2 regions of the Streptococcus pantholopis genome follow, and region 2 is predicted to be linked to the other one. Evidence: predicted binding sites of a transcription regulator. Region 2 holds the regulator's gene; the other holds the start of a gene.
The links. The regulator CtsR, encoded in region 2, represses protease genes until heat stress. The targets are predictions, from matches to a motif close to TTGGTCAAAAAAGGTCAAANA.

Region 1 (10,652 bases), 460 kb from region 2:
TATATAGGCAGATTCCCCAGGCTTTAACTGTGATAAGGGAAGCTCTGACTGCTTATTCTCTATTTCGGCTACATTAATTTTACTTAAAATAGAGGCATCAAAAGCAAGGCGGCTGGACTTTAACATCACTATTGCACTTGTTTTTGTTTTAGAAACCAGCTCCAGTCTGCACCCTACCTTTACCCCTAAGTTAGACAGATATCTGACACTTTTTTCAGGCAGATCAATACTAATAATTTGATAAGGAACCCTGACAGTCCCGTTTTTCAAAATCAATTGACTCATCCCCCTCCTGCAGTTTTAAAACTCAAAAAACGCCAGAAACATCAAGCGTTTTTTATTAGTCATCATAAAACTTTGCTTAAAAAGTCCCGCGTTCTCTCTTCCTGAGCTGCTTCAAAAATCGCTTCCGGTTTCCCTTCTTCAACAATGACTCCCTCGTCCATAAAGAGGACACGATCCGCAACTTCTCTGGCAAAGCCCATTTCATGGGTCACAATAGCCATTGTCATCCCCGATTTGGCTAAATCCTGCATAACAGACAGAACCTCTCCTACCATTTCCGGATCAAGAGCTGATGTGGGCTCGTCAAAAAGCAGGACATCAGGATCCATTGCTAAACTCCGCGCTATAGCAATCCGCTGCTGCTGGCCGCCGGACAAACTGGCCGGGTAGGCCCCCGCCTTATCCTGCAAACCAACTCTTGCCAGCAGTTCAAAAGCTTTTTTCTTGGCTTTGTCTCCAGCCAAGCCTTTCGTTTTAACAGGAGATAGGGTAATATTCTCAAGCACTGTCATATTTGGAAAAAGATTGAACTGCTGAAAAACCATCCCCATCTTTTCCCGCATCTTAAAAATATCATTTTTCTTATCCGTAATATCTACCCCCTCAAAGCTGATAGTCCCCTTAGTCGGCACTTCAAGAAGGTTCATAGTACGCAAAAAGGTGGATTTTCCAGATCCGGAGGGCCCGATAATCACAACGACTTCTCCCTGTTTGATATCCAGATCGATCCCTTTCAGCACTTCATTTTTGCCAAAATATTTATGAAGATTCTTAATTGAAATAAGTGTTTCTGCCATCAGTCCTTACCTCCCTTGTCCCATCCGGTTCTCCAGTCTTTTAACCAGAGCTGACATAACTGTTGTCACCATTAAATAATAAAAAGCAGCAAACAAAAGCGGACTGACAGGCAAATAGGTTGCCGTTACAACCGACTGAGCACCGTTCCATAATTCCATAACGCCGATAGTCTGTAAAAGCGAGCTATCTTTAATAATTGTAATAAACTCATTCCCCAAAGCCGGAAGGATATTTTTAAAAGCCTGCGGCAAAATAACATAGCGCATAGCATTCACCGGACGAATACCCAGCGAATAAGCGGCTTCAAGCTGACCTTTAGGCACAGCCTCAATTCCTGCCCGAACGATTTCAGAAATATAAGCTCCGCTGTTAAGAGACAGGATAATAATCCCTGGAAGCAGACGGGAGAAATCCAAATCCAGAACACCAAAGCCGATTGTCGGCACATGACTGAAATGCATCCAGGCAAAGGCAATCATAATCTGTACAACCATCGGCGTACCGCGAAAAACCCAAACATAGAAGCTGACCAGCCAATCAAATACCTTTATATTAGTGCGTTTAAGCAGGGAAACTAAGATACCGATAATTGTCCCAAAAAATACCACACAGGCCGAAATCATAACGGTCACTAAAACACCGTAATTAAAATAAGCCCAGTAGGTCGGCAAAAACGAAAAATCCATTATCTTCTCCTCTATACTGTCATTTTGTTTTATTATACCATTAATTGAATAAACATACAATCCACCAAATAATGACGGAATAAGAACTGTCCAGTTTCCAAAAAGCATTTTCTCAGATAAATGAGCAAGCAGCGCCTTATATTGACAGACTTTTTCAAACCAGAAAACCTGCTCAGACTGGTACCTTAAGAGCTGACTGCCCCCTTCTAGTCGTCTTGGCAGAGGGCGTCTGCGAAATCACAGATTTCTGGCTTACCGTCTTTTGGCTGTGAGCTTGAACGGCCTTTGTATCTTATTGAACTGAACACGCCCTAAGAGCTGTGCAAAAAAGATAAAATCTCCTAGAGTCTTAGGGACTCTTCGTCAATTTTCCTATTTTTGCTTTGCTCTTTTAACGGCCTTTGTATCTTATTGAATTGAACACGGCCTAAACGCTGCGGGAAAAAGATGTCCTGACTTAGAATCTGGCGATTCGTCAGTCAGTCCCCTATTTTCCTTTTGCGTTTTTCACGTCCTTTGTATCTTGATGAATTGAACATGGTCTAAACGCTGCGGGAAAAAGATGTCCTGACTTAGAATCTGGCGATTCGTCAGTCAGTCCCCTATTTTCCTTTTGCGTTTTTCACGTCCTTTGTATCTTGATGAATTGAACATGGTCTAAAATCCCAGTGAAAAAGGGCCGGAACAAATGCTCCGACCCTTGTTTATGGTTTAATACAATAAGTCATAAATTTCCATTGCAATAAGATCAATACTATCAAACGAGTAGGTCTCATGCGCTTCAACATCACGTAAGGTAAAAACCGGACCAGCCTCCGGCTCATTGCTGAAAGAGACTTCTGCGACAACAACACCATCGCGTTCAAAATTACGTTTAAGATTGGCACCATCAGTCGCCATTAAATCAAGACGATTGATAATTCTCACTAAATGTGATTCCATGGCTATTCTCCTATAAGTTTATTATCTATCCTTTATTATTTTAACACAAATAAGTCTAAACTCACAAGAAAAGATGTTCCTCTTTATCCTTCTTTTAAAGAATAGTACATGATAGCTTTGATTGAGTGCAGACGATTCTCTGCCTCCTGAAAAATAATGGGACTGTGCTTTTGAAAAATGTCGTCTGTAATTTCCAACTCAGCAAGGCCGTATTTTTCATAAAGACTCAAGCCAATCTCTGTTTTACGGTCGTGAAAAGCTGGCAGACAGTGCATTACAACAGTATTAGTTTTACCTGTTTTTGCAAGAAGTTCTGCATTGATCTGATAGGGCAGCAGCAAGTCAATCCGCTCCTTGAAATCAATCTCTTCTCCCATGGATACCCAAACATCTGTATAGAGCATGTCGGCTCCCTCAACAGCTTCAAGCTCATCTGTAATCTTGATGAGAGCCCCGTTATTATGCTGCTCAGCAAGCGCAACAATTTCCTTTTCCGGCTGCAGTGAAGCGGGGGCAATAATCGTAATATTGACTCCTAAAATAGCTGCTGTAACTAAAAGCGAGTGTGCTACATTGTTGCGGCCATCGCCTACATAAGCGATATGCAGACCCTCTAAAGAACCAAAGACTTCTTTTAAAGTCATAAAATCAGCAATCATCTGGGTCGGATGCCATGTATCAGTCAGACCGTTCCAAACAGGCACTCCGGCATAGCGGGCTAAAGTTTCCACATCTTCCTGCTTAAAACCACGGTACTCAATGCCATCAAACATTGAACCCAAAACCTTAGCCGTATCAGCAACAGATTCCTTACGGCCAAGCTGGATTTCATCCGAACCAAGATAAGTAACCTGCATACCTAAATCTTGTCCGGCAACAGTAAAGGCTGATCGTGTCCGTGTGCTGGTTTTCTCAAAAATAAGAGCAATATTGAGGCCTTCTAAATAATGGTGAGGGGTTTTCTCTTTTTTTAGCTGTTTGAAATGAAGGCTTAAATCAATCAGCTCCAAGAGTTCTTCTTTACTGAAATCAACCTCTTTTAAAAAAGATAGGGGGGCATTCATTGCTTTTCTCCTGTATTTTTATACATTTAATTTTACATTATTATACATTTTTTGGCAAGTTTTTTTCTGAAAAAAATTTTTTATCACTCTCATGGATAAAGTGCTAAATTTTTAAACTTTTTACTTGAATTCTTTTTATGGGGTGTTATAATATGAATATAAAGTTTGACCATCTTTGACTAAATAAGGTCAAATGAATTGAAAATGACAAGGGAGGTTATTTTATGCTCTGTCAAAATTGTAATCTAAATGAAGCAACCATTCACTTATATACAAATGTTAATGGTAAGCAAAGACAAATAGATCTTTGTCAGAACTGCTACCAAATCATGAAAACTGACCCTAATAATACGATTTTAGGCGGTCTCAGTAAACAGCCTCAGGATCAAAGCAACACTGGGAACCCATTCTTTGATGATTTCTTTGGCGATTTAAACAATTTCCGGGCCTTTAACGGCCAGCTCCCTAACACACCTCCTACACAGGCCGGGGGCGGCCGAGGCGGGGGTGGCAGTAACGGACGGCCTAACGGTCCGCAAGTTCAGCAGCCAAACGGCCTGTTAGAAGAATATGGCATCAATGTCACTGAAATTGCCCGCCGAGGCGACATTGACCCTGTTATCGGACGCGATGAAGAGATTGTCCGGCTCATTGAAATCCTCAACCGCCGCACTAAAAACAATCCTGTGCTTATCGGTGAGCCCGGGGTCGGTAAAACAGCTGTTGTTGAGGGTCTGGCTCAAAAGATTGTTGATGGTAATGTTCCGCAAAAACTAAAAAACAAGCAGGTTATCCGACTTGATGTGGTCAGCCTTGTTCAAGGAACCGGTATTCGCGGCCAATTTGAAGAACGCATGCAAAAACTTATGGAAGAGATTCGCAAGCGTCAGGATGTTATCCTCTTCATTGATGAAATTCATGAAATTGTCGGTGCCGGCTCTGCGGGTGACGGCAATATGGATGCCGGCAATATTCTCAAACCGGCTTTGGCTAGAGGAGAGCTGCAGTTAGTCGGAGCCACCACACTTAAGGAATACCGTATTATTGAAAAAGATGCTGCTCTGGAACGCCGGATGCAGCCAGTTAAGGTTGACGAACCTTCTGTTGCTGAAACCATTACTATTCTTAAGGGGATTCAGAAGAAATACGAAGACTATCACCATGTTAAGTACAGCGATGATGCTATCGAAGCAGCTGCTCTTCTTTCAAACCGTTACATCCAAGACCGCTTCTTACCGGATAAGGCCATCGACCTGCTTGATGAATCCGGGTCTAAGATGAACTTAACCTTGAATTTTGTTGATCCTAAAGAAATCGATCAGCGCCTGACTGAAGCAGAAAACCTGAAAGCACAGGCTACTCGTGATGAAGACTATGAACGGGCTGCTTATTTCCGCGATCAGATTGCCAAATATAAGGAAATGCAAAAACAAAAGGTTGATGAACAGGATGTCCCTGTTATCACTGAAAAGACGATTGAAGCCATCGTTGAACAAAAAACGAATATTCCGGTCGGGGATTTAAAAGAAAAAGAACAGTCACAGCTTATCAGTCTTGCTGATGATTTAAAAGCCCACGTTATCGGTCAGGATGATGCTGTTGAGCGAATTGCCAAGGCTATCCGCCGAAACCGGGTCGGTTTAGGAACACCTAACCGCCCTATCGGTTCTTTCCTCTTTGTTGGTCCTACCGGTGTAGGTAAGACAGAGCTCTCCAAACAGCTGGCAATAGAACTGTTTGGATCGGCAGACAGCATGATTCGTTTTGATATGTCGGAATATATGGAAAAGCATTCTGTCGCTAAACTGGTCGGAGCTCCTCCAGGCTATGTCGGCTATGAAGAAGCCGGACAGCTGACAGAACAGGTCCGCCGAAACCCTTATTCACTGATTCTGCTTGATGAAGTTGAAAAAGCGCATCCGGATGTGCTGCATACATTCCTGCAAGTCCTTGACGACGGACGCTTAACGGACGGCCAGGGCCGGACAGTCAGCTTTAAAGATACTATCATTATCATGACTTCAAATGCAGGTACCGGCCGCACTGAGGCCAATGTTGGTTTCGGAGCAGCCCGCGAAGGACGTACTAATTCTGTTTTGGGAGAGCTCAGCAATTTCTTCAGCCCTGAATTTATGAACCGTTTCGATGGTATCATTGAATTTAGAGCACTTGACAAGGATAACCTACTGCATATTGTTGATTTGATGCTCGATGATGTTAATGCTCGGCTCAGCCACAGCGGAATTCACCTTGATGTCACCGATAAAGTAAAAGAAAAGCTGGTTGATTTGGGCTATGATCCAAAAATGGGTGCTCGTCCGCTTCGCCGCACCATTCAGGAAAACATCGAAGATGCGATTACAGATTATTATTTGGAAAATCCAACCGAAAAAAATCTTAAGGCAGTTATGTCCAGCAGCGGCAAAATCGTGATTAAATCTGCCAAAAAAGTGGAAACACCAAGTGAAACTGTCTCTGCTGAATAAAAATCATTCAGTCTGACAAACGGAAAAACCCGCCCCGGATTGGGAAAAATTCTCAATCCGGGGCGGTTTTTTTCTTATATTAGCTAATGCTGACAGTAATCTAAAGAATAAGCAGTTTGAAAGGTTATAAGTCTTGCCGCACCCTTCTAGCCGTCCTAGCAGGAGACAAAATCAGACTATTTTTGCTTTGCTCTTTAAACGGGCTTTGTATCTTGGTAATTGAACACGCCCTAAGAGCTGTGCAGTGAAATCATCCAGTGGATGATTTCAGCCCGAACCTAGAAAAGGGAAGTGAGGGGACTGGAAATCTGTATCGTTACCTAGTTACCGCTAGCCGTAAACGACTGAAAGCTTTGTCGCCTTAACAGTCGACCGCACCTTTCTAGTCGTTCTGGCAGAGGTGCGTCTGCGAAATCAGAGATTTCGGACTTACCGTCATTTTTGCTTTGCTCTTTAAACGGGCTTTGTATCTTGGTGTTATTTTGTTTTTTCCAAAATCAGGACGTCTTTTGTTGATGCCGCTGTTTCTGAATAGCCTTTTTCCATATAAAGTTTAACAATAGTAGCTTCTGTTGTCGTTTCCTGATTTTCTACAGTTGAGCGCGGGGTGACAACTAAATCGACGGAAGAATCGAACTCTTGATTGTTATGATAAAAAATATCATAAAGTTCTCGGGTTCTGCGCAAATCAACGGTATAAGAGTAATGCGCCAGTATTTTCTTCTCTTCAGGCAGTGCAGCCAAAGTCTGGTGGATAGCAGTAAATTTATCCCGATTTTGCTGGTAATATAGGATATCTTTGTACCAGTTGCCTGTGTAACTGTAAAGGATTGCTGAGGAAAACAGCAAAGCTGTCAGAATAAAGGATAAAATTCGTTTGGAAACTGTGAAATGTGTCTGCTCCTTCTCCTGCCAATCAATAAAGAGACCTTCCAAAGCCAATAAAGCCATGAAGAAGACTAAAACAGTACTGCCGTAACTGTACTGAAAACCAAAATCGGTTTGATAATCATAATTTGACAGCAGGTTAATGGCTACTAGAGGCAAAAGCAGAAAATAATTCTCCCATCTCTTTTGCATTAAAGGCAAAAAGGCCAAGCCGCTAAATAAGAGGAAAAGATACTGTAATTTATGCTGGGTAAAAAAACTTGCAAAAATATAGGTAGGATTCAGAAAAATGGTTTTAAAAGCCCCCCACAGCCCGTCTTGTCCATCCAGCAGATCGAACCGACTGATTAAAACTCCGTCTCCATAATGCGTTAAAATAAAAACACAAGTTCCAAAATAAAACAAAGGAAAGAGGAGCTGCCAGAAAACAAGAAAAGGTTTGGATCCAGAAGATTGAGAAAAACGGTTCTGCCAAAGAAAATACAGGCCGACTGCAAAAACATAAATGAAGGCATCTTCTTTAATCATCAGTGTCAGCAAAACCACCAGCAGCAGCCGCCAGCGCCACTGCTTAATATTCGCATAAAGCAGCCAAAGCAGACAGGGAACCAAGAAGCAATTTTCATGCAGATGATAGGAACCGGCTGTTGTCATTGCTGGAGTCAGCACAAACAAAAGCAGAAGCAAAGGTCGGGCAAAAGCAGGTAACTGTAAATGTTTTAACAAAAAATGCAGCGGAATAACTCCTGAAAACACAACCAAGACCTGTAAAATTTCCAAAGTTTCAAGATAAGGAAACAAACTGTAAACAGGCAGCATAAGGTAATAAATGGGGGAAATATGGACAGCAAAATGTGACAGAAGTCTGTCTCTCTCCAAGGTTGTCATGGGTGTCAGGCTGCGCCGCATACTCTCAAACATCTGAGAGAAGATACCGATATCGAAGGTTGATACCGACAGGGTTTTTGCTTTATAAGCAACAACCAAACACAGATAAAAGACATAAGCCAAACCGATAAAACCGACTAAGCGGTAGAGCTGCTTTTCTTTATTGGCCAACGAAAAGAGTCCCTTTTTCAGCTTTTCTCCAGCGCTATTCAGCAAAAAATAGACACACAGGGCGTAAACACCCGCCAAAAACAGAAGCCAAAGCTGGTTGCTGTCCCATTTCTCCGCCTCAATAACAAATTGTTTAAGATCTACTGACAAGGGATGATAGAGACGGTAAAGCATCAGAGGAAAAGTCAGCAAAAGACTGGCAGGAATAATATAAGAGAGACTTTCTTTAGTTAAAAACAGCTTGAAATAGGCTGCCAGCCCCAAGAGAAAGAAGGCGCAGAAAAGCAAGGGAGAAGGGCTCTTATAAATACCTAGAACAAGATAGGCAGACATAAGTCCCGTAAAAACAAGATTGGGGTTAAATGAAGTAAAACGCATACTCAGATAGCCCTGCCCCAGACTGAAGGCTAAGATAAGCAGAAATGCTTCTGCTACAGAAAGAACCGGCAGGGGCTGCAAAAAAAGGGCATCTGCAGAAAGTAAAAACATACCGCAAACAGCATACAGCAAATAGGCATTTACCAGATACATAAGCCAAGTCATCAGCGTCTTTCTTTCAGTAAAATAATTAAACATCTAGTCTCTTCTCCATAACAATCAGCTTATTCTCAAGTCCCTTGTCGGTAAAATACCGCTTCTTCATAAAGACAAAGGGCGAAAACCCAAGCGATATTTTTCAAATCCGAAAATACTGCTTAAATAACAAGCAGATTGACCGTTTATAAAAATATTTTCTCTTTATTTTACCATTTTTCTTAGAAGTTAGCTCGTTTTCTGACATTAAATGCAGACTGTCAAAAATAGGATAAGGTCTGCAGCTGTCTAGCCAAATTTCTAACTTGTTTCAAGTCTTTCTTCCATATGAGGAGCATTTTCCTCAAATTTTTAGTATAATAAACCAAAGGGAGGAAGGCATGATGACAATTCCAATTTTTGGCGATAAAACAGAACAAGCAGATTATAAAACGCGTTATGGCGTTTATGCAGTTATCCCCAACGCAAACAAAGATGCTATCGTACTTGTTCAGGCTCCCAATGGCGCTTGGTTTTTACCGGGCGGCGAAATTGAAGCCGGTGAAAATCACAAAGAAGCTTTGGAGAGAGAACTTCTTGAAGAACTGGGTTTTACGGCAGAGATTGGGGAATATTACGGTCAGGCAGATGAGTATTTCTATTCCCGCCACCGAGACAGTTATTTTTATAATCCTGCCTATATTTATGAGATTACTCACTTCCGGCAGGCAGCAGATCCCTTAGAAGATTTTAATCAAATTGCTTGGTTTTCTATTGACGAAGCTGAAAAAAAATTAAAACGCGGCAGCCATAAATGGGGAGTTCGGCAATGGCAAAAAAAACACGGCAATTCATCAAGCTAGCATTTTTTTAAGAAAAAACATGCTATAATAGAAAAAAAGACTTGAGGAGGACGATTATGAGACTTATAAACACGACCAGCAGCCATCCGGAATTAGTAAAAAATCAATTAAAAAATACAGATGCAAAATTGGTAGAAGTCTATTCTGCCGGTAATACAGATGTCATTTTCACACAGGCTCCTAAGCATTATGAAATTTTGATTACTAATAAATACCGGGCAATCAAGGACAGCGAACTGGAAGCTATCCGAGAATTTTTCCTCAGGCGCAAAATTGATGAATCGACCGTCCTCTTTGATCAGCTAAAGACATTGCATACAGCTAATTTGATTGAGATCTCTTTCCCAACGAAATAACAGCAGGCTGCCCCTCATAATTGTCAGTCTTGAGAATATTGGGTTCACTGAAGGGCGGAGACACAAAGGATTACACTTCAAATCTGGGATATGCTTAGTATACTTAAAAAGTCTGAGACACTTAATGTGTCTCAGACTTTTTTTGAGAGGAGATAGTTTAAAAAACTTCTCCAGCAGTCTGTAGATATATATCCCCTTCTTATTTATCTGAAAAGCCCTGTGCCACAGCCTGCGGGAAGGCTTCTTCAACAATCTGCGCACATGAGTCGCAAATAAAAGCATTGTAAGACCGGTCCCTGACTGTTTCATCAACCCGCCGGCAGCGGTCGCACACTGAACCGTGGGCGTGTTCAACTGTAAATGCTGCACTTGACGAGGCAAGTCCCTCTTTTGGCGCCGGTTCTTTACTTACTGTCAGCTGTGAAACAATCAAAAGCTGTGCTAAATCGCTGTCAAGTGAATCAAGCAGAACTCTGAGTTCTTCATCGGCATAAATGGTTAAATGAGCTTCAAGAGATTTACCGATAACTTTATCATTTCGGGCTAGCTCAAGTGCTTTTTGAGCCTGTGTCCGCAGTGTCATAAAGGCTTCCCATTGTTCAAGAATAGCATCTTGATCAGGGATATGCTGAGCTTCAGGCATTTCCGATAGCTGCACGAATTCTTCCGGTTCAAATTCTAAATAAGACCAGATTTCTTCGGCTGTATGCGG
Region 2 (10,652 bases):
CATTATCGTATATCAATAATGTTAAGGAGTTTATTATGAAATCTACATTGCTAAAAGTAATCAAATCGGTTCTAGTTTTTTTTAAATGTTTAGCTATCTTGCTTATTTATACGTTAGCAGTAGGGATAGTAGGTGTTTTTTTAGGAGGACAGAATAGCCATGGTGTTTTTTCTCTTGATTATGGGAATTTCACAGTTAAATTGCCTATAATTTATCCGTTATTGGTGCTTCTTGCTGCTATGTCTATGTGTTTAATTCTTACAAGAATAATAAATATTTGGATTAAAATATTAAAAAATTTCCAAAAGGATAGATTTTTTTGCTTAGAGAATTTAAAAGGAGTAAAAAAATCAGCTTTTCTTCTAAGTGGACTTACTCTTTTGCATTTTTTTTTGAATTTACTATTTAATTATTTGAATGTTGGAAATGTTAGTGAACTGTTCGATCTCTCTATAAAAAACTATTTGATTAATATAATATTCCTAGCGTTTAATTATTTGGCAATTATTGTTTTTAAAAAAAGCTTTGACATACAAAAGGAAAATGAGGAGATAATTTAATGATATGGAGGAAATAAAGATTAAATTAGACGAAATTATTAAATCTAGAAAACTTACTTCTAAGGAATTAGCAAAAAGGATTAATATAACAGAGGCGAACCTATCAATTTTGAAAACGGGAAAAGCTAAAGGCATACGATTTTCTACTTTATTAAATATTTGTAGAGAGCTTAACTGCCAACCTGGTGACATTTTGAAATATATAAGGAGAAGAGATGATGAACCGTAAAAAAGCTTTAATATGCATAATATCTTTACTTATGTCCTTTTTATCTACTGGATGTGTGGAAGGGATTAACGATACAGCAAACGAAATAAAAAAAGACATCAATCAAGAGATGCCAACAGATGATATTGAAGGACTAAAGATTAGTGAAATATTTAAATTAAAGCCTGAAGAAGAAGTAGACTTATCGTCAGATTTTTCTGGTTATATTTATATAATGGCATCAAAAGAAGATATCAAAGATATTGAGGACTCAAGTTTTAGTCTTAGTGACAATAATTTCCATGATATAGAAAAAAATACTTTTCACGATTTCAATATAAGATATCAAAGTAAAACATATTTCACCGTTAAACAAATAAGAGTTGAATCAATTAATTCCGTGAAAATTTCTTCCAATTTTTCTAAAAACATTTTATTAGTATTACGCGAGAATGAAGATTAAAATGGATGTGTTTTCCCGAAAGCTTTGGTTTCATGCAGTATTTTATCTATAGTGAAATAAAATTTATCTCATTGCAATTGTAAACTTCAAAAAAGCCCTATGATCTTTGTTGATAGAGCTTTTTTAAATTATAAAACTAATATAAAGAATTTTAGAGTGTATCCTGTATTAAATTTAGTTATTTGTAGTGGTTTTAACACATAAAAATAAACTAATTGAGCTTTGCTTTTTGCATATTATGCTGGTGTTAGATGCACTACTAAACCGAGCCTGTTCAACAGAGGACATGGTTTGCAACGATAATATTTTCTTCATTTTCTCCTCCTTTATTGAAGATTTTAAATGAAAACTCGGACATTACCGTGATTTTATTAACAAACAAACCAGCTAGCATGACTACTAGTTTTACAGTTTGTACTCTTTGATGACTTTGCCATCAATTTAGTATTCTCTTTCACTTTAAGTTGTTGTAATGATAAAATGTTCCTCATTATATTCTCCTTTCGCATCATAAGCTGAGCTACTCTAAAATTAATCTATTATAGAAGTTTTGATTTACATAAAAAACATCCTTGTCACATAAATATAATATTAATTTAACCTTTCTAACAAACCGATCATAGTAATACGTCCATGGTTTCAGAAATAAGTGGAAGCCAATTCTTCCAACTTTTTCCTCCGAGTGCTTCTAAAGCGAGCAATACCCCAGATGAACCCGAGAATAAATCACCAGATAATTTATATCCATAGTCTCCAGGTAACATTATCATATCATCTGAATCAATCAGATACATTTCAAGAGTCTTAAGAGAAGTAAGCGTTTTCTCACTTTCTGTTATATCACATTCTTGTTGAATTATGGAAGTGAAAAGTAAAAAAAATTAGAAATCATACAGCTTTTAGTCATTCATTAAGAAAGGAAAAGTATACATAGAATCTTTTATATGGAATAAGCAGTATTTTAGAATCTATTGGAATTAAATAGCCATCAATACAGCTCAAAAAATAAGCAAAAGAACTTTATGGATAATGTGGATTATATTAATCGTGAATTAAAGCTACTCTAAAGGTTATGCAAAAGCGTAATTAATTGCTGTATATCATTAAAGGTTGAGCAGTAAGGGGATAGATACTTTTTTTACAATTCATTCTATATTGTAATGGGAAATGAGTGCATGGGCGAACCAGTATTTTAGCAAATTATGTGTCCTTTTCGAAACTCTTGCATTTTTTTCTTAAATTTGATATAGTAAAAAGGCTGTTATGAACAGCAAATACTCATTTTAGATGGATTGTGGGTCTGTTGCTCTTTTAGAGTGGGCCTGCAAGAAGATATCTGAAAGAGGTCAGGCAGGATTAATCTGTCGCAAAAAACATTTTTAAAGGAGAAATACTCATGGCAGTTATTTCAATGAAACAACTTCTTGAGGCCGGTGTTCATTTCGGCCACCAAACACGCCGCTGGAATCCTAAGATGGCAAAATACATCTTTACTGAGCGTAACGGGATTCATGTTATTGACTTGCAGCAAACTGTAAAGTTAGCTGACCAAGCCTATGATTTTGTCCGTGACGCAGCAGCTAATGATGCGGTTATCCTTTTTGTAGGAACGAAAAAACAAGCTGCTGATGCTGTTAAAGAAGAAGCAGAACGTGCCGGACAGTTTTATATTAACCATCGCTGGCTGGGCGGAACGCTGACCAACTGGGATACTATCCAAAAACGAATTGCCCGTCTTAAAGAAATTAAGGCAATGGAAGAAGATGGCACCTTTGATGTTCTTCCTAAAAAAGAAGTGGCGCTTCTTAACAAACAGCGGGCTCGTCTGGAAAAATTCTTGGGCGGAATCGAAGACATGCCGCGGATTCCGGATGTCATCTATGTTGTTGACCCGCATAAGGAACAAATTGCAGTTAAAGAAGCTAAAAAGCTGGGTATTCCTGTTGTCGCTATGGTTGATACTAATGCGGATCCTGATGATATCGATGTCATCATTCCGGCTAATGACGATGCGATTCGCGCTGTTAAACTGATTACTTCTAAATTGGCCGATGCTGTTATTGAAGGCCGCCAAGGTGAAGATGCAGAAGTTGACTTTGCTGAAGCACAGGCGGATACTCAAGCTGATTCGATTGAAGAAATCGTTGAGGTTGTTGAAGGAACAAACGAATAAGACAAAACAGTATTCAGACTGTATCGTCAAAAGGGGCAGCAGGCAAACTGCTCTGCCCCATTTTTTATAAAAGGAACTAATTTTTGGAGGAAACCACAAATGGCAAATATTACTGCAGCCCTTGTAAAAGAATTGCGTGAAAAGTCTGGTGCCGGCGTCATGGATGCTAAAAAAGCACTGGTTGAAACCGACGGTGATATGGATAAGGCCATCGAGCTGCTCCGCGAAAAAGGAATGGCTAAGGCGGCTAAAAAAGCTGACCGGGTGGCAGCCGAAGGCTTGACCGGTGTTTATGTTGATGGCAATGTTGCAGCAGTTGTAGAAGTGAATGCTGAGACAGACTTTGTAGCAAAAAATGCGCAGTTTACTGAATTGGTTAATGAAACAGCCAAAGTTATCGCTGAAGGCAAACCGGCTAATAATGAAGAGGCTTTAGCCTTGACAACAGCTTCAGGTGAAACATTAGAAGCAGCCTATGTTAATGCGACAGCCACTATCGGTGAAAAGATTTCTTTCCGCCGCTTTGCACTTTTGGAAAAAACTGACGGGCAGTCTTTCGGAGCTTATCAGCATAATGGCGGCCGAATTGGTGTTATCAGCGTGCTTGACGGCGGTGACGAAGCTTTGGCTAAACAAGTATCCATGCATATTGCTGCGATGAAACCAAAAGTTTTATCCTATAAGGAACTGGATCCACAGTTTGTCCGCGATGAACTGGCCCAAATGAATCATAAGATTGAACAGGACAATGAAAGCCGGGCACTGGTTGACAAGCCAGCTCTGCCGCTCCTGAAATACGGTTCAAAAGCTGAATTGACTGATGATGTGCTGGCTCAGGCTGAAGCAGATATCAAGGCAGAACTGCAGGCTGAAGGCAAACCTGAAAAAATTTGGGATAAAATTATTCCCGGCAAGATGGCGCGCTTTCTGCTTGATAACACTAAGGTTGACCAAGAATATACCTTGCTGGCTCAGGTTTATATCATGGATGACAGTAAGACGGTCGAAGCTTACCTAGATTCTGTTAACGCTAAAGTTGTAGACTTTGCCCGTTTTGAAGTCGGAGAAGGTATTGAAAAAGCTGCTAACGACTTTGAATCAGAAGTTGCTGCAACCATGGCAGAAGCCCTGAACAGCTAATTTAAAAAATTCTTACGGGACTTGGTGCCTGTAAGAGTTTTTTTGAGCTGAGTGGGCTGTTTATTTTTCTGGCTTCAAATAAAAAAACACCTAAAGCTGGGGACAACCCCAATTTTAGGTGCTTTTTAATACCGTTTTTAGTTACAGGAAAGCTGAAAGCCCCAGTACAGTAAGGGAGGCCATAATAAATCCTGCCAGAATAACCCCCAGCATAACCGCGACTACGCTGCGTTTAAAGTCCCAGTCCAAAATACTGGCTGCCAAGGTTCCGGTCCAGGCCCCAGTTCCTGGAATAGGTATCCCGACAAAGAGGAGCAGGGCCAAGAAAAGCCCTTTTTCTCCGGCTGCTTTGCTCAGCTTTTGCCCCCCGCTGTGGCCTTTCTTCAAACACCAAGTGAAAAAGCCGCTGATAACAGGCTTATCTGCTCCCCATTCTAAAACGCGGCGCGCAAAGAAAAAAATAAAGGGAACGGGGAGCATGTTGCCGACAACACCGATTGTGATAGCCTGCCACATGGGAATACCCGCAGCAATCGCATAAGGGACAGCGCCTCTGAGCTCAATTAGAGGGACCATTGAAATGAGAAATGTAATAAAATAATGCATGAACTTGTGACCTTTCTTTTCGTTCATGTTCCATTTTATCCTAAGCGGTGAATATTCTCAACTAAAAGCCCTTTAAATAAGCGAGACAAATGCAGATATGGTCTTTTCTGCTCTTTCAGGTAGGCCCAGATGAAATAAACGGTTTTCATTTTAAATTACTGTAAATTTTGGTATAATAAAAGTCAGTTATAGTCAAACGGCTGGGAGGAAGTAATGTCATGGCATCAAAAAATACGTCTGATAGTATTGAAGAATATATCAAACAACTATTGGCTCAATCAGGGATTGCTGAAATAAAGCGTTCTAATTTAGCAGATGCCTTCCGTGTTGTTCCCAGTCAGATTAATTATGTCATCAAAACCCGTTTCACTGAAAGCCGCGGCTATGTTGTTGAAAGTAAGCGGGGGGGCGGCGGGTACATTCGTATTGAAAAAGTTTGTTTTTCTGATCAGCACCAGATGCTGGGCAGTTTGTTGGCCACTATTGGGGATCGAATCAGTGAACAAGTCTTTACGGATTTGATTCAGCTCTTATTTGAAGAAAAGATTATCAGCAGGCGGGAAGGTCAGATTATTTTGGCCACCTCATCTGATGATGTTTTAGGCCAGGAGGGTCCGGAGATTCGTGCCCGGATGCTGCGTAAAATTTTACAAAGATTGGACAGAAAAGGGTAAGGAAATGAGTAATTATTCGTTTAAAATGCAGGAGGTATTCAGACTGGCCCTCTATCAGGCTGCACGTTATGACAGCCAATATCTTGAAAGCTGGCATATCTTGCTGGCCATGGCTTTTATTCCTGATTCTGTTGCAGGTCTCAGTCTTGCGGAGTATGAAGCTGATGTCAGTTTGGAGGAGTACGAAGCTGCTGCTATTTTGGCTCTTGGAAAAGTTCCTAAAGAACAAGTAGAGGAAGTTGAATTTATAGAGCAGTCTCCGGCTTTAAAGCGTCTGCTGCAGACGGCTGACGGAATCAGTCAGGTGACTGGAGCCAAAGAGATTGGTACAGAGCATGTTTTATTTGCTATGCTGCTGAATATGGATCTCCTTGCTACCCGACTTTTAGAAATGGTCGGCTTCAAATTGAAAGATGATGGCGAATCTATCCGTTTATTGGATTTACGTAAATCTCTAGAGAGACAGGCAGGATTCACCAAAGAAGACCTTAAGGCTATCCATGGCTTGCGTAAGCCCAAAAAAGCAAGACCGAACAATAATTTTTCTGATATGATGAAGCCGCCGGGAACAGCAGGCGAGCTCTCCGATTTCACGCGCGATTTGACAGAAATGGCCCGCCAAGGGCGGCTGGAACCTGTTATCGGCCGGGAAAAAGAAATCTCCCGTATGGTACAGATTCTCAGTCGGAAAACAAAAAACAATCCGGTCCTAGTCGGTGATGCCGGAGTTGGGAAAACAGCTCTTGCTTACGGCTTAGCTCAGCGCATCGTAAGCGGAGCCATTCCCTATGAACTGCAGGATATGAAAGTTCTTGAACTGGATATGATGAGTGTGGTTGCCGGGACACGTTTCCGCGGGGACTTTGAAGAGCGGATGAACCAAATCATTGCGGATATTGAAGCAGATGGGCACATTATTCTCTTTATTGATGAACTGCATACGATTATGGGGTCTGGCAGCGGGATTGACAGCACGCTTGATGCAGCCAATATCCTTAAACCTGCCCTGGCACGTGGGAGTCTTCGGACACTTGGCGCAACAACTCAAGAGGAATATCAGAAGCATATCGAAAAGGATGCGGCTCTGTCCCGGCGCTTCGCCAGAGTACTGATTGAAGAGCCTAGTGTAGAGGCAGCTTATGAGATTGTGCTTGGACTCAAAAAATCTTACGAAGATTATCACAATGTCGTTATTTCAGATGCAGCTGCTCTGGCAGCGGTTAAAGCAGCCCGCCGCTATCTGACAGGAAAACATTTGCCTGATTCGGCGATTGACCTGTTGGATGAAGCGAGCGCACAGGTGCAAAACATGGTCAAAAAAGAAGCGCCTGCCTACTTAACTCCTGCTGATGAAGCGATTTTGCAAGGAGATTTCAAAAAAGCTTCACAGTATTTAAAAGAGGCTGCAGCCGTTCATTTGCTAGAACCTACACTGGTGACAGAAGATGATATTATGAGTACACTCAGCAAGCTGTCCGGAATTCCGGTCGAAAAACTGACTCAGGCTGATAGCAAAAAATATCTTAATCTGGAAAAAGAGCTGCACAAGCGAGTTATTGGACAGGATGCTGCTGTTTCAGCTATCAGCCGGGCTATTCGCCGCAACCAGTCCGGGATTCGGACTGGCCGCCGTCCCATTGGTTCTTTTATGTTTTTAGGACCGACAGGTGTTGGGAAGACAGAGCTGGCCAAAGCTTTAGCACAGGTTCTTTTTGATGATGAGTCGGCTCTTATTCGCTTTGATATGTCTGAATATATGGAAAAATTTGCAGCCAGCCGGCTCAACGGGGCACCTCCCGGCTATGTTGGCTATGAAGAAGGCGGAGAGCTGACTGAAAAAGTTCGCAACAAGCCTTATTCGGTCCTCCTTTTTGACGAGGTGGAAAAAGCCCATCCGGATATTTTTAATGTTTTGCTGCAGGTTCTTGACGATGGCATGCTGACAGATAGCCGCGGCCGTCAGGTCGATTTTTCCAATACCATTATCATTATGACCAGCAACTTAGGAGCAACTGCCTTGCGTGATGACAAAACTGTCGGATTTGGTGCCAAGTCTGTCAGTCAGGACTATCAAGCAATGCAGAGCCGGATTTTGGAAGAGCTCAAACATGCCTACCGCCCTGAATTTTTGAATCGTATTGATGAAACAGTGGTCTTCCACAGCCTGAGTCAGGATGACATGCGGCAAATTGTTAAGATTATGGTAGCACCGCTCATCCGCAATCTGGCAGAAAAAGGAATTACTCTTAAATTCCAGCCTTCTGCCTTGAAGTATCTGGCGCAGGATGGCTATGATAGTGAAATGGGAGCCCGGCCTCTGCGCAGAGCGCTGCAGACCCAAGTTGAAGACAGGCTGTCTGAGTTAGTGCTCTCAGGCGAGCTAACCAGCGGCAGGACTGTTAAAATCGGCCTCTCTAAGGGGAAATTAGCATTTGCTCTTGCTTGATAAAATAGCTGACCTGCTTCAGGAATACATGGTGAGTTTTGTGGGTTAGCCTCAGGGGTAAGTCTTTGGAAAGTTTCTTTCTAAAGGCTTTTTATTTTGGGACGGTCCTTTTTTTGTTATAATAAAGCTAAGAAAAGCAAAGAAGGTACTGCTATGAAATTAACAACAATAGGATGCTGGGGCGGTTATCCCTATCAGAATCAAGGAACGACCTCTTACCTGCTGACTGGAGAAGATGGTTTTCAGCTTTTGATGGATGTAGGGAGCCGTGCTCTTAACGAGCTTGAAAAGGAAATCAGTCCTTTGGATTTGGATGCTGTCATCATCAGCCATTACCACCCGGATCATGTGGCTGATTTAGGTGTTCTTCGCCATTACCGCCAGCTTTACCCCAAAAATCTCTGGCAGCCTAGAGTTCTGCCAACCTATGGACACGATGAAGATGAGGGAGAGTTTGCAAAACTGACTTTAGAGGGTGTTTCTCAGGGGATCGCTTATGATGTGAACGGGACTGAAACAATTGGACCTTTTACCATCAGTTTTATTAAGACTGTACACCCGGTTGTCTGCTATGCCATGCGTATTGTGGAGCATGAGAGCGGTCAGGTACTGGTTTTTACCGGAGACAGCGGCTATTTTGAAGAGCTGCTCCCATTTACTGCGGGAGCCGATCTCTTTTTAGCGGATGTCTATCTTTACGCAGGTCAGGAAAGGCACCCTGCCCATCTGACTTCTAAGGAGGCTGGGGAAATCGCAGCTCAGGCCGGAGTTAAGAAACTGGTTTTAACCCACCTGCCTCAGTTCGGTCCTGAAAACACAGAGTCGGATAATCATTTAGAGCTTCTGCGTCAGCAAGCGGCAGATTATGCCCCAAGTGTTTCGGTTGATTTGGCAGAACCGCACAAGTTTTGGGACTTAGGGAAATTGTAATGTCGGACTTAACACAGGAAGAAAAAACTTATTTTATGCAGGAGGCTCTTAAAGAAGCCCGGCTTTCTCTAGCCAAAGAAGATATCCCGATCGGCTGTGTGATTGTCAAAAAGGGGGAAATTATCGGACGCGGCCACAATGCCCGAGAAGAATTAAATCAGGCTGTAATGCATGCTGAGATTATGGCTATTAATGCAGCCAACCGCCATGAAGGCAATTGGCGGCTGCTGGACAGCACGCTTTTTGTTACAATCGAACCTTGTGTGATGTGCAGCGGAGCTATCGGTCTTGCCCGGATTCCTCAGGTTATTTACGGTGCTGAAAATCAAAAATTTGGTGCGGGAGGCAGCCTCTATAATATTTTGCAGGACAAACGGCTTAACCACCGTGTCAGTCTGGAGAGCGGGATCTTGGCTGCAGAATGTGCTCAGCTGATGCAGGATTTTTTCAGACAGCGGCGCACTAAGCAGTAAATGCCGTGTCGGCTGTTTGCCTGAACTTCAGGGACTTGGCAGAAATGGCAGAAAGTGATATAATAAACAGTGGAGCAACAGTCTTGCGTGAAGTGGGTCAGGGGAGGAATCCAGCAGCCCTAAGCGAGTTAGGCTGTGTGCTCTTTTTGTCTATATACAACAACCCCTTTGAAATCAAGGTTTCAAAGGGGTTGTTTGTGTTTATAATCCTAAAAAGGGGCAAAAAAGGGGCATTGGGCTGCAAAGTGCATAAAAACTTTACCTAATTATTCATTTAATCCATACTTTTCCGCCGTTCGGCTATCAAGGCTTCAAGTTCAGTCAGATCTTCAGCAGTCGCTTTGTTGCGAATAAAGCTTTTGGTAGTTGCTTTGTAGGAGTAATAAGCCTTTTTCTCTTTGTTTTTTTGCTCCCATTTTCTGGACGCTTTTTTTTGTGCTTCGCTTACTGGCATTTTGTCACCTCTTAAAATAGTAGCTCTTGCTTCTGTTATTTAAGCAGAGATTCTGTTAAAGTCGAATGTTGCAAAGAATCAGTGCTCAAAGCGCTAAGAACATTACTTCAAAAAACTGATGACAAGATTAATAAGTGACAGCACAACATTGATAGTCAGCAAAATATTAAGTCGTTTTTCGTCATTCATTATTTGTTTACCTCAAAATATGCTTTAATTCATTAACTGATAGGCTGCTGCCCCTGTTTAACAAGTCAAAGAAGCTTTTGATTAAGTATCATAAGTTGATCATTAATATGGCATTTCAGCTTACTGCTCATCGAAAGCTTTTTTCTTTTTATTTGCAGGCACGGCCTTCTCTATTATTATTTTACATAAAAACGAGATATAGTCAATAGTTTGCGCAGTTTTAAGCAGCGAAACCATATCAGCGCCCTTTTTCAAAGATTAAAAAGTAAAACTATCTTATTTAGAATTTTTTCCGCAAATATAGGCAAAAAATTGAACTGGTATACTTTATAATAG

Region 1: the regulator CtsR is predicted to act here: its motif matches at 3,938-3,958, upstream of A0O21_RS06680 (ATP-dependent Clp protease ATP-binding subunit).

What each region holds. Positions count from the first base shown of each region.
Region 1 covers NZ_CP014699.1:1,451,304-1,461,955, forward strand. The annotation lists gene A0O21_RS06655 (FeoA family protein) at 1-285, opposite strand, end outside; gene A0O21_RS06660 (amino acid ABC transporter ATP-binding protein) at 348-1,082, opposite strand; gene A0O21_RS06665 (amino acid ABC transporter permease) at 1,089-1,769, opposite strand; gene A0O21_RS06670 (YkuJ family protein) at 2,481-2,711, opposite strand; gene argF (ornithine carbamoyltransferase) at 2,795-3,775, opposite strand; gene A0O21_RS06680 (ATP-dependent Clp protease ATP-binding subunit) at 4,000-6,261, shown strand; gene A0O21_RS06685 (DUF2079 domain-containing protein) at 6,739-8,784, opposite strand; gene A0O21_RS06690 (NUDIX domain-containing protein) at 9,123-9,584, shown strand; gene A0O21_RS06695 (DUF1827 family protein) at 9,641-9,940, shown strand; gene ileS (isoleucine--tRNA ligase) at 10,140-10,652, opposite strand, start outside.
Region 2 covers NZ_CP014699.1:1,913,128-1,923,779, reverse strand. The annotation lists gene A0O21_RS08910 (hypothetical protein) at 36-560, shown strand; gene A0O21_RS08905 (helix-turn-helix domain-containing protein) at 565-789, shown strand; gene A0O21_RS08900 (hypothetical protein) at 776-1,231, shown strand; gene A0O21_RS11165 (class III lanthipeptide) at 1,406-1,546, opposite strand; gene A0O21_RS11160 (class III lanthipeptide) at 1,603-1,722, opposite strand; gene rpsB (30S ribosomal protein S2) at 2,628-3,404, shown strand; gene tsf (translation elongation factor Ts) at 3,504-4,544, shown strand; gene A0O21_RS08885 (COG2426 family protein) at 4,686-5,150, opposite strand; gene A0O21_RS08880 (CtsR family transcriptional regulator) at 5,369-5,824, shown strand; gene A0O21_RS08875 (ATP-dependent Clp protease ATP-binding subunit) at 5,829-8,270, shown strand; gene A0O21_RS08870 (MBL fold metallo-hydrolase) at 8,424-9,200, shown strand; gene tadA (tRNA adenosine(34) deaminase TadA) at 9,200-9,673, shown strand; RNA gene ffs (signal recognition particle sRNA small type) at 9,735-9,831, shown strand; gene A0O21_RS08855 (hypothetical protein) at 9,948-10,127, opposite strand.